3 regions of the Paenibacillus sp. FSL R5-0486 genome follow, and region 2 is predicted to be linked to each of the others. Evidence: riboswitches for the same ligand, from Rfam matches in the RefSeq annotation. Region 2 holds a riboswitch; each other region holds the start of a gene.

Region 1 (4,269 bases), 530 kb from region 2:
TCTCATCCTCTCTGTTTACCTTCGTAATTATAGAGATGAGGAAACCCTTCACATAAGTGAACATTTTGTGAACAATTATGATTTTTCCAATTTAAAATTGGATTTGACAACCATGTAGTACAGCTCTATGCTATCCCTTAAAATGGTAGAAACATTCACTACATAAGGAGGTTTTTGATTGTGAGTTTTCAAAAGCGCATTGACCACGTCGGCATTGCCGTTCGTGATCTGGAGACCACGCTGCGTTTCTACACGGAGATCGTTGGTCTTGAATTGAAAGACCGGGTGACCCATACCAACGGTATCATTCAGCTCGCCTTCCTTGGCTTCAATGGAAGTAATGAGACTGAGATTGAGTTAATTCAAGGATACAGCGACAAGCTGCCTTCTGAAGGTACGGTGCACCATTTTGCGATCCACGTGGATGATCTTGATTCTGAGTACAAACGCATTCAATCCACCGAAGCCGAATTTATCGACGGAGAGATTATCACACTGCCTAACGGTTACCGCTATTTCTTCATCTATGGACCTGAAAAGGAATGGATTGAGTTCTTCCAGCGCTAAGAATTGGAGCTGATTTCATGAACATTTTAATTACTGGCGCAGCCGGAAAAATTGGACGTGACTTGTCCCAACACTTGTCAGAAGCATTTCGCCTGCGACTAACGGATTTAAATATCGACAGACTGCATACGTATCAAGGGACCAGCCATGAGATCATGACACTGGATGTGACAGACCCCGAAGCCTGTCAGCGTGCTTGCGAAGGCATGGATGTGGTTGTACATCTGGCTGGAGATCCTTCCCCGAATGCCGGATTTTATGAATCGTTGTTGGACATCAATATCAAAGGCACATTTAATGTATTCCGTGCAGCTAAAGACCAAAGTGTACGAAGAGTCATTCTTGCAAGCAGTGCACAGACGATTGAGGGGTATCCCATTGATGCTCAAGTCTATCCGGACATGCCCACACGCCCACGGAATTTGTACGGGGTTAGCAAATGTTTTGGAGAATCGCTCGCTTCCTATTTTGCGTATACCGAAGGTTTACAAAGTGTAGCAATACGTATAGGTGCATATGATGATTTTCAACCGGACGGACCCGTGCTGGAGGCAAGGGATATGAGCGCGTATATTAGTCCGGCTGACTTGTGTGATTTGATGTTCAAAGCAATTACAACTACCGATCTGGAACCCTTCACCATACTGCATGGGATCTCGAATAATCGGTTTAAACGATTAAATCTGGAAACCACTCAGAAACAGGTAGGTTATGACCCAAAATCCGATGCTTTTGCACTCAGTCAGATTGCCTTATATGATTCCCCACGATAATTATTGAAAATAACACATCCAAACAGGCTGTTATACATATGTATAACGGCCTGTTTATAACTTATACGTGTCCCTATCCAGTTCATGACTGGACAGGTCCTACCCTCTGGCCTATAATTACACCTAGTAATGCCCGTAACTTCATAGTTTCCCAGGGGAGTCGGAATTGGCCGGCTGAGAGTGTATCCCACCAAGATACTAACCCTTAGACCTGATCTGGATCATGCCAGCGTAGGAATCGGAGTATATCGAAATGGCACAGCCCTATGGCTGAACGCCACCTCTCTAACGCCTGCACGCGTCCCGGAATACGGGGCGCTTTTTTTGTTACTATCAGAAAGTATAAGTTTGGAAGCATCACCTTCCTGATATTGCAAGAAAAACTGCCGCTAAGCGCAGTCTGGCTTCCTTGAATGACATCGATGGACGTTTTACTTATTCAAAAATAACGTCATCCGGATCTCAACTGGTATAAATCTGTCGATTTATGCAAGATGATTGGATATGAAGCCAAGGAGTACCCCGTGCCAATCGGCCGGACATACCGAAGGAGAGACCACAGATGAAATGGCGTAAAACGATGGGATTGTTGCTCTTGTGCGTGCTTATGGTGACTGTAGCCGCATGTGGTGGCAAAGAAGCTGCCCCAGCTGGGCAGAACGGCAACACAAATACGGAAAGCAGCAACGAAGGTGACACTGCCGCCCTGAAAGATATTAAAGTGGTGCTCGACTGGACACCAAATACGAATCATACAGGCCTGTATGCAGCTGTAGATCAAGGTTTTTATAAGGCCGAAGGCTTGAACGTGGAGATTGTACAACCAGGTGCCGGTGGCGCAGATACAATGGTTGCCTCCAATGAAGTGCCTTTTGGCGTAAGTTATCAGGAGAGTGTAACTCAAGCCCGCACACAGGGTGTTCCACTGGTATCCATCGCAGCAGTTATTCAGCATAATACATCCGGGTTCGCTGCTCCGGCGGATCGGAATATCAAGTCACCGAAAGATTTTGAAGGTAAAACCTATGGCGGTTGGGGTTCCCCAGTCGAAGAAGCCGTGATGCAATCCATTATGGAAGGCGACGGAGCCGATGTATCCAAAGTCAAAAACATTAATATGGGTGACGCCGACTTTTTCACCGCAGTAAAACGGGACATTGATTTTGCATGGATTTTCTACGCCTGGACGGGTATTGAAGCCGAACTGCGCGGGGAGCCCATCGACATGTTATATGTGAAGGATTATTCAGATGCATTGGATTACTACACGCCTGTCCTCGTAACAAACGAGCAGACGATCCAAAACGACCCTGAGTTGGTGAAAGCATTCCTGAAAGCCACCTCCGAAGGGTATCAATACGCAATTGATCATCCCGAAGACGCAGCAAACATTCTGATCAAGGCCGTACCGGATCTGGACAAGGACCTCGTACTGGCAAGCCAGAAATGGCTCAGTCCGAAATACACGGATGACGCCCCGCGCTGGGGTGAGCAAAAACAGGAAGTGTGGCAGAACTACACCGACTGGATGTTTAGCAAAAAACTGCTGGATGAACAGATCGATGTGAGCACGGCATATACGAACGAGTTCTTACCCCAATAAAATTTCTCATATAAAACGAACTTAAATTTTACACGAGGACGGAGAGGACAGAAATAACGTGAAAAAGCGAAGCGGTCGCCTTTATCACCGGATTTTCCCTTTAGAGAAAGGGAATCAAAAAAATCTGGGGATAACAGCGATTGGAAGGTTATTCTGTCATCGAAGTGGCAAGTGTAACAGTCATTAGTTCATTTTATATATCACGAAAGGAGCCGTGATCTCTCATGGCAAGCACACTACTTAGTATTCAGGTTATCCCGAAAACGCCAAATGGCGAGAACTCTTATCCTTACGTTGATCGCGCCATTGAAGTTATTCAGCAATCCGGCCTGAAATATCAGGTGAACGCGCTCGACACCACGATGGAGGGGGAACTAGAGGAACTGCTGGAAGTTGTCCGTAAAATGCACGAGGTACTCGTGGAGGCTGGCAGCCCAAGCATCATCTCCCAGATCAAAATCGCCCATAGCCCTACCGGCTTCAGCATGGATACCCTGACGGAGAAGTATCGCTAATGCCTGCCTATTTCAAAAGTGTATGGCCGCCCATTGTGGCGGTTATTCTCTTTATAGCGATATGGCAGGGAGCCGTCTCCCTCTTCCATATTGAGAAATGGATGCTGCCTTCACCGTCCGACATCGCCCGCGAAGCGGCAACCCAGGCCGAACGGCTTGGCATGCACGCTTCCGCAACCATTCAGTTAACGCTGATTGGATTCGCCGCTGGAACAGCGGTTGGATTACTGATTGCGATGGTACTGCATTTGGTCCCTTTTCTCAAGTCAGCCCTGTATCCTTTACTTATTCTTAGTCAAAATATTCCGACCATCGCGCTCGCGCCGCTCCTGTTAATCTGGTTCGGATTCGGGCTACTGCCCAAGCTGATTACAATCATTCTGGTCTGCTTCTTCCCCGTTGCAGTGGCGGCCATGGATGGCTTGACCCGTACTGACGCGGCGATGATGAACTATATGCGCATGGCTGGTGCGAAACGTCATCAGATCTTCTGGAAGCTGGAGCTCCCCCATGCGCTGCCATCCGTGTTCTCCGGTGTCAAAATCGCCGCTACCTATAGCGTGATGGGCGCCATCATCGCCGAATGGATTGGTGCAGACAAGGGTATTGGTTATTATATGATGTTGCAAAAGTCGGCTTATCGTACGGACCGCCTATTCGTGGCGATCATGATTATTGTCGCGCTCAGCTTGCTGCTCTTCCTGTTCATTGCCCTGCTGGAGAAGCTGCTCGTGCGCTGGCGGCCACAAAAGCGGTAGTAAAGAAGTAATCTGTATATTAGGAAGTGATGACCATATGAATCTGCAACAGG
Region 2 (4,269 bases):
ACATTTCCAATGTAAAAGATTCGATTATGCGTACAGACAGCAGCACATCACAAGGGAAAATTACGAATACCCGTTATTCCAAAGTACCAACGTTGTTCAAGGGGTTTGCTTCAGGGAAAACGAGCCAGTCTGGGAACACGCAATATTAGACAGAAGATTGAATCGCTGGAGTTGGTAAAAGTTTAAGCTCTGCTTGTAATTTGAAGTTAAAATATAACGCCAAAAAGAGCGTTCCAAGGTCATTGTTACAATGACTTTGTGGGACGCTCTTTGTAATGCAGATGTCATAGTATAGTTCTGCTGAGCAATGTTTTATAGAGGATGCTCAAATTATTGCTCTCCCGGAACTTCAACGATGACTTTGCCTTTCTCGGGGACAACAGAACCGGTATCAATAGAGTCCAATTTGTTCATGATTTCGTAAGAGGTTTCTTCAAGCATGCGAGAGTACTTAAATGATACGAGTGTTTGACCTGTTACGGAAGGACGAGTCCCTGCTTCAGCAACGGCTTTGTTTTTAATAAAGAACAGGTCACCGATGGTTCCGGCATTTTTGCTGATGTTAGCCTGCCATTGTAGCAGTGCACTTCCATTTTTAAGGATATAATAACTGATCAGATCGTTATCCTCAACAACGAAGAAACGATCTTTTTTGTCTTGTTCAAAAATGTATTCAATGGATGAATCCACTGGACCCAAAGGGTTGCGAATGTCCAGACGTGCTTGTCCCAGTTCAGAGAAGCGTGGCAGATGCAGTGCGGCTTCACGCGCCACAGTCAGATCGGAACTGTTATATTCTTTTACAATCGTAGCATCGGTAGTGTAAATGTAGGCTTCCTTGGCCTTCTGGTTCCACTGCACCTTGGCACCAAAAGCTTCACCGATGGCACGGAGCGGAAGCATCGCTTTACCATTCACCAGAATCGGCGCTGAGGATAATGTCGCATTCTGACCGTTTTTCTTCATTGTTTTGCTGTTAGGTGTAAGGACATACTTATCGCTGCCTGTGCTAATGCTGATCTCTTTTGTTTTGTTATTGTAACCAAACGTATAGTTGCCGAGGAATTGAAGCTCCGTCAATGCCACGTACGTAATACCCTGCCGTATGACAACATCATATTGAGCTTGAACATTGTTAATATAAGCTGTCGGTTTAGGTTTAGTTGTTGCGGCTTCCGCCACAGTGGATGAGAGTAAGGCAGGTGCCGTGCCTGCGGTGAGTATCGAAGCGGCAAGGACCATTTTCCATGTTTTAAGCTGCCAAACAGAATTGTAATCTTTCATCACTATCAATCTCCCTTCTAATGTTTAAGACGGACTACATAACCTAAATGTTTCATATTATGGAAAGTGAACCATCAGATTCTTTCCCCTGTTACCCCAAATGAAGCATGATGATTTTTCTAGGGATTGCCACAAATACCCATCTGATGTACATTAGAAGCAATGAAATAAGTGAACCGGGAGCTCAATGAAGTTGGGCTGAGAGAGCGGCCTTGTGCCGCTGACCGTACATCTGATCTGGGTAATGCCAGCGTAGAGAACATGGATTTGCGATATGTAAGGGTGAATTGTGGGAATGAACGTGGATGAACAACAGACCTCTTTGAACTGTGGTGGTGTATCTGCCATGACGGAGGGGGGCTGGTTGATATTCCGTATTTTCGACATCCATCCAATACATCATTGTGAGGATTGTACACTGTACGTAAGGCCTGCCCGGAACCGGGGAGGCTTTTTCGTTTATTTTGATAACCCCCACAGGGAACAAAGGAAGGACGTAGAGAAAATGGCAACAAAAGCAGGCAACAAGCGATTGAAACTAACGGATATTCTGGTAACCATCGTGATCGCAGTAGTGTTTGGGGTGATTTACAAGATATGGGGACCTACATATGACTTGATGAAACCATTTGGCGTTCATGCGGAGCAGATGATCTACGGCATGTGGTTTATGGCGGGCACGTTTGCTTTTGTTATCATTCGTAAACCAGGCGTGGCTATTCTTGCCGAAGTTGCGGCATCAACGGTAAGTGCTTTTCTGGGTAGTGAATGGGGCATGTCCACACTTGTATACGGTCTGTTGCAAGGATTGGGAGCCGAGATATTCTTCGCCGCATTTTTGTATCGCAAAACCAATCTGTTTGTCACCTGTCTTGCAGCCATAGGAGCCGCAGCGGCTTCGCTTTTGCTGGATTACCAGTACGGGTATATTGATTCACTCTCGGCCTGGAACTACACGTTATTTATCGGATTCCGCTTCATTGGAAGCATCTTGATTGCTGGAGTGTTCGCTTATTATCTCGCCAAAGCATTGGAACTGACTGGTGTAACGCGCTCACTTAGACCGGTATCCAAACAAGATTATGAGGCGCTGGATTAGATGAGCGGAGAGGAAAATTCGCAAGCGGTAAGTGTGACAAATCTAAGATGCAAGTTCCCGGGAGAGGAAGCCTTGATATTTCAAGGCTTGTCTCTTTCTGTGCGTCAAGGGGAGAAAGTGCTGTTGCTTGGCCCAAGTGGCTCCGGTAAATCGACGTTATTGCAAATTCTGAGCGGTCTGATACCCCGTTCGGTTGAGATTCCGATGAAATGTGATGATATTCAGGTTCCCGCCCAAGCAGGAGTGGTCTTTCAAGATCCGGATACCCAGTTCTGTATGTCCTTTACGGATGAAGAGATCGCATTTGTTCTGGAAAACCGAAATATTCCGCGTGAAGAGATGCCTGCTCTGATTGAATATTATCTGAAACAAGTGGGGTTATCCTTTGAACAGAATCGTGTATTGATCCAGTCCATGTCTCAGGGGATGAAGCAGCGTCTTGCGATTGCTTCGATGCTTGCCATGGACCCGGAGGTATTGTTTTTGGATGAACCCACTGCACTTCTGGATGATGAGGGGACTTCCCAGGTATGGGATACCGTCAAACGGATCGCCAGTGACAAAACGATCATCATCGTTGAACACAAAATAAACAAGATTGTGGATATGGTCGACCGCATCATTGTATTATCACCTGAAGGAAAGATTGTGGCGGATGGGCCAGCACAGCAGGTATTTACAGATGAACGGGGCAAGCTGAAGGCTTATGGAATCTGGTATCCGGGTGTGTGGGATGAGCACGAGCAGGCAACTAAGGAAGAAGAGGGAAGTACTTCTGGAGAGCTTCAAGTGTGTGTGGACCACGGCATCTCAAGTTTGGAAGCACAGCAATCGTCTGGCTTATCCGATACACCGGGTATATCCCTCATCTCTCACGTCTCATCCTTATCACCTGTATCACCCGGCTATCTGCCTGCACTGGACTTGCAACAGTTCACCGGATGGCGTGGGAAAACACCCTTCATTCAGGTAGAACAGGCCAAAGTATGGCATGGGGATTGGATTGGTATTGTCGGAGCTAATGGAGCTGGCAAGAGTTCATTGTTGTTATCTCTGATGAGTATCCTGAAAACAACAGGTCATTATGAGGTGGACGGTCAGCCTTCTGGCAAAACGGAGCAGCTTGCAGATCGAATTGCGTTTGTATTTCAGAACCCGGAGTTTCAATTTGTGACCAACACGGTCGCGGAAGAAGTGGAATTCTCATTGCTGGGGGGCAGGCTGACAACGGAAGAAAGACTTGTCAGGACTGATCATATGTTGAATCAATTTGGGCTAATAGCCCTCTCCGAGCGCCATCCCTACCAATTATCGATGGGGCAGAAACGACGCTTGAGCGTTGCCTCTGCACTGGTGAGAGAGCAGCGAATACTGCTGTTGGATGAACCTACTTTTGGACAGGATGCCCGCAATACGTTTGCCATGTTAGCACAGCTGGAGCAATTGCGGAGAGAGGGAACAGCCATTGTTATGGTTACCCATGATCGTGAAATCGTAAAAAGATATTGCACCCGAATCTGGATGGTAGATGAGGGGAGGTTATCTGATGCAACTGTCGTTTCCTCACCGTGAAACCTGGCTTCATAACGTCAATCCGGGATTAAAGATGATCATTCTGACGATGATGTTTGTCATCGTTATCCTCATTCACAATCTGAATGTAATGACCAACGTTGCGATGGCGATGATGTTATTACTGTGCTGGACAGGTCATCCGTGGTACAGATTGATACTGTACGCATCACCATTCATTCTGGTGTTTATCTCGACGTCTACAGGTATGATGATGTTTGGTAAGGGCGAGACCACATGGTATAAGTGGGGACTGATCCACATAACCGAAGAGAGTTTCTATCGCGGTCTACACTTGGGTTTTCGCTCGTTGA
Region 3 (4,269 bases), 2.7 Mb from region 2:
TCCATTTGGTGAAGAGATGTCCGATGAAGTTGCGGTAAAGCAGGCGTATCGATATAAGGAACTGTTGGATTTGTACCAAAAACACAAAGATCACATTTCTTCAGTTACCTTATGGGGACTCCAAGATGAGAAGTCTTACAACAACCAGGCTATGCTGTTTGATTCAGCCCTGAATGCCAAAAAAGCATATTGGGGACTCGTGGATGAATCCAGCTTGCCTGTGTTGACACAGAGAGCCGCCTCACTTTCGGGTAAACCGGATATCAAAAAACAGTCACAAGATCCGCTCTGGAACAAAGCGGTGTCTACTCCACTGAAGGGTGACTCTTCGGGATCAGCCAGTTTCCGCACCTTATGGGATCATAGTAACCTGTATATCCTCGTGGATGTTCAGAATGCGAAGGCAGATGTGAATGACAAAGTAGATATTTTTGTTGATCTCAATAATGGCAAGACCACTTCATATGAAGTAGATGACCGACATGTAATCATTAAGCGGTCGGGCATAGCTGAGGGCGTGGAGCAGCGTTCATATCGTGTACGCGAGACCAAAGCCGGATATCAGGTTGAATTGTCCATTCCGTGGGGTGGTATCCAAGTCGGATCAGAATATGAAGCCGGATTGGATATCCGTGTGACTGATGGCGGTTCAAGTGGGACACAACCTTATAATCCACTGTACTGGAATGATCGAACACAATCTCAGGAACAGGATACAAGCAAATACGGCGTGATTCAACTCGCCCCTATGCCCAAATCTGCACAAGCTGTGCAAGGGATTGTTCAGATTGATGGGAAGAAAGACACATCATGGAATAAGGCTGCACCATTTGAAGTAAAACGGTTGAACCAGAGCGAAGGTGCAGAGGCAGTGGCTCGCGCAATGTGGTCAGGTGAGTATCTATACCTGCTGATCGACGTCACTGATCCAAACATCATTACAGATAGTATCAACCCATGGGATCAGGATTCGGTTGAGATTTTCCTGGACGAGAATCACCAGCGCACACCGTATTTTCAATATGATGATGCCCAGTTCAGAATCAGTGCAGACAATGTGGGAACCTTTGCAGGGGGTGCCTCACCTGGACGCCTTGTAAGTGCTGTGAAGAAAACAAATAAAGGATATCTCGTAGAAGCCAGAATTCATTTACAATCATTGACGCCCAAAGCAGGAAATGTTCTCGGTTTCGAGCTCCAAATTAACGACAACCAGGGCGGAGGTAAGCAGAGCGTAGCCAAGTGGAATGATACGACCAATGAGAGCTGGAGAAATACTTCCCAGTACGGAATACTCACTTTTGTCGGAAAGAACAAACTCGGGCATTAAACCATCGGCAGTAGTTGCAAGAATAGAAACCATCATAACAGTGGCTGAAACTCAACCATTGTTGTGATGGTTTCCATCGTTTACATACGTCACCGAAGGTGATGAGGGAGGATACAATCTGCCTTGACTATATTTAACAGCCCTTGATATACTAAATTGATGTTATTTTTTCTTTTATGGGAATAAGATAGTAATCAACTACATACAACCGTTTGCGAGGGAGCCTTAACCGGCTGAGAGGGTGTTAAACCGACCTTACCTGATTTGGATAATGCCAACGTAGGGATGCAACGATGAAACACTGTACTTGGGTAGCTCATGCGAACCCCCTTGTTTTAGTGTATTTGTCTGCGAAACATCCTATGGATGTTTCGTTTTTTTGTTTTTAAATACGTACATTATGAATTGGAGGAACACATGTTGACTATTTCAGAGAGACTATATCAGGCAGCACAGCCTGTGTGGAAGGAATGTCTTGAGCATCCCTTTGTTAAAGGAATCGGAGATGGTTCCTTACCGGTCGAACAATTTCGTTATTATTTGCTGCAAGACTACTTGTACCTGTTCGATTATGCCCGCGTATTTGCACTAGGTATTGTCAAGTCGCACGACCCCAAATTGATGCAGTTTTTTAGTGAAAACGTAGATAACATCCTGAATGGTGAAATGAAAATTCATCGTTCTTATATGGAGCGATTAGGAATTACAGAGGATCATGTTTTCCAGGTAAAACCTGCCCTGAAAAATGCAGCCTATACTAACTATATGCTCTCTGTTTCCCATGCGGGTGGCATAGCAGAGGTACTTGTATCCATTCTGGCCTGCTCATGGAGCTATGCAGAGATTGGTCAAGTCCTTGCCCAAAAGCCAGGTGCAGCTGATCATCCTTTTTACGGAGAGTGGATCACAGGATATGCTTCCTCTGAATACAACAGCAACAATCAATCCCTAGTGACGTTAACTGATAAGCTATTAGAAGGCTGTAGCGAGGGAACGTACCAACGGATGGAGGATATTTTCGTGATGTGCAGTCGCTTTGAGCTTGATTTTTGGGAAATGTCATGGAAGCTGGAGCCTTAAGTTCACTGTAGTCAATTAAAGTAGAGAGCAGCGGCCATAAACAGTCTCAGGATAGAAATAAGTAGAATACGTAAAGGAACGCTTGCAATAAGCGTGTTTCGTGACGATGCCAAAAAAAGGGCGGATAGTATCCGCCTTTTTTCATTGTTGAAATTCTTGACACAGGGACATTTTGTTCTCTGAAGTCTCTGGCTAAAATCAAAAAGGGTGTCAGGACGGAATGTTCATAGCAGTCTGAATGTTTTTCAGATCGAGCTGAATTTGCTCTGCAATATGGTAAGGGTGGTATAAACCATGCTGCACCATGTAATTTGATATCTTTTCATGAGAATCTATGGCTTCATCGAGCTGTTTCATCAAAATTTGTTTGATTTCGGGGGTGGCACATTCGGTCACAGCCATGGCGTAGTTTCTGACACCGCTCTTGGCGTTCATCAAAAAATCCATTGCGATCACGTCATCGGTCAGCGTATTAAGACCAGTCATGTGTTCTAATATTGGGTTCATTTTTTTATCTCCTATACAGTCGCTTTAGACAGCACTCCACCGAGCTCCTGAAGCTGCTGTTGTGATAAGATCGCATCTTGTTGCAAAATTTGCTTGAGCTCCGGGTCGGTTACCAGAGCTTGCATGGTCTTGGATTTAGTCATACAAACCGTCTTGAACGCAGCTATTTCATGTACCTCGAGCATCTCATGCAAAGCGTATGTGGAATCCATTCAGATTGTCCTCCCATGTATCTATTCATATTTAAGGCTTTAAGATGACTTTAATGCAATCGTCCGTTTTTGTATCGAACACTTCATAGCCCCGTTTGGCCTCGCTGAGCGGAATGACGTGCGTAACAATGTCGCCAGGGTCCACTTTGCCAGACGTAACCAACTCGTACATGTATGGCATGTAGTGAATGACCGGAGCTTGTCCGGAACGGATATTCACGTTTCGCTGCATGATATCACCGAGCGGGAATCCGTTATAACGTCCGCCGTATACCCCAGTGACTTGAATGGTGCCACCTTTGCGAACAGCCTGAGATGCAATGATAAATGCGCTCATGGTGCCGCCTTGCAGTTTCATACCGCTGGCTAGAAATTCAAGATCGCTCATCTTGCCGTCCATTCCTACCGCATCAATGACAACATCGGCGCCGCCTTTGGTCATTTCCTTGAGAGTGTTCCCAATATTCTTATCCTGTTCGAAGTTTACTATTTCCACATTGTTTGTTCGCTTCGCATGCTTTAAGCGGTAATCGACATAGTCGACGGCTATGACCCGCTTAGCTCCTTTCAGCCAGCAGAACTTCTGGGCCAGGAGTCCGACCGGGCCGCAGCCGAGCACAATGACCGTATCTCCATTTTTAACGCCGGCGTTATCTACGCTCCAGAATGCCGTCGTCATGGCATCGGCGATCAAGCTTAGCTTTTCGTCCGGTTGTTCGCAGTTTTCAGGGATCTTAAAGTGGGTAAAATTAGCAAATGGGACCCGTAAATACTCCGCTTGCCCGCCGGGATATCCGCCGGTCGTTCCGGAGTAGCCGAAATATGCGCCCATATCCCCGTGTTCGTTGGAATTGTCACATTGGCTTTCCAGCTGATTTTTGCAAAAAAAGCATTCTCCGCATGCGATGTTAAACGGGATGATTACGCGGTCGCCTTTTTTTACCTTGGTCACGCCAGGGCCCACTTCTTCTACGATCCCCATCGGCTCATGTCCGATGACATAGTTTTCCTGAAGGTTAGGGATCATCCCGTGAATAAGATGAAGGTCAGAACCGCAAATCGCGGTACTGGTGATCTTTACGATCATATCGTCCGGTTTCACAATCTTCGCATCCGGCACCTCTTTGACCACGACATTTT

What was found. Region 2 has a riboswitch for thiamine pyrophosphate ahead of MKY01_RS04690 (ECF transporter S component). Riboswitches for the same ligand answer to the same signal wherever they lie in the genome.
Region 1: another riboswitch for thiamine pyrophosphate. It lies ahead of MKY01_RS02415 (ABC transporter substrate-binding protein); the one in region 2 lies ahead of MKY01_RS04690 (ECF transporter S component).
Region 3: another riboswitch for thiamine pyrophosphate. It lies ahead of tenA (thiaminase II); the one in region 2 lies ahead of MKY01_RS04690 (ECF transporter S component).

What each region holds. Positions count from the first base shown of each region.
Region 1 covers NZ_CP150237.1:505,606-509,874, reverse strand. Annotated here, with positions in the region: gene MKY01_RS02430 (hypothetical protein) at 1-6, opposite strand, end outside; gene MKY01_RS02425 (VOC family protein) at 181-567, shown strand; gene MKY01_RS02420 (NAD(P)-dependent oxidoreductase) at 585-1,340, shown strand; TPP riboswitch at 1,484-1,596, shown strand; gene MKY01_RS02415 (ABC transporter substrate-binding protein) at 1,903-2,943, shown strand; gene MKY01_RS02410 (thiamine-binding protein) at 3,168-3,458, shown strand; gene MKY01_RS02405 (ABC transporter permease) at 3,458-4,216, shown strand; gene MKY01_RS02400 (ABC transporter ATP-binding protein) at 4,254-4,269, shown strand, end outside.
Region 2 covers NZ_CP150237.1:1,038,466-1,042,734, forward strand. Annotated here, with positions in the region: gene MKY01_RS04680 (pectate lyase) at 1-149, shown strand, start outside; gene MKY01_RS04685 (copper amine oxidase N-terminal domain-containing protein) at 331-1,284, opposite strand; TPP riboswitch at 1,450-1,560, shown strand; gene MKY01_RS04690 (ECF transporter S component) at 1,790-2,383, shown strand; gene MKY01_RS04695 (ABC transporter ATP-binding protein) at 2,384-3,955, shown strand; gene MKY01_RS04700 (energy-coupling factor transporter transmembrane component T) at 3,930-4,269, shown strand, end outside.
Region 3 covers NZ_CP150237.1:3,704,165-3,708,433, forward strand. Annotated here, with positions in the region: gene MKY01_RS16410 (endo-1,4-beta-xylanase) at 1-1,330, shown strand, start outside; TPP riboswitch at 1,537-1,634, shown strand; gene tenA (thiaminase II) at 1,751-2,410, shown strand; gene MKY01_RS16420 (spore coat protein) at 2,621-2,917, opposite strand; gene MKY01_RS16425 (hypothetical protein) at 2,929-3,129, opposite strand; gene MKY01_RS16430 (zinc-dependent alcohol dehydrogenase) at 3,161-4,269, opposite strand, start outside.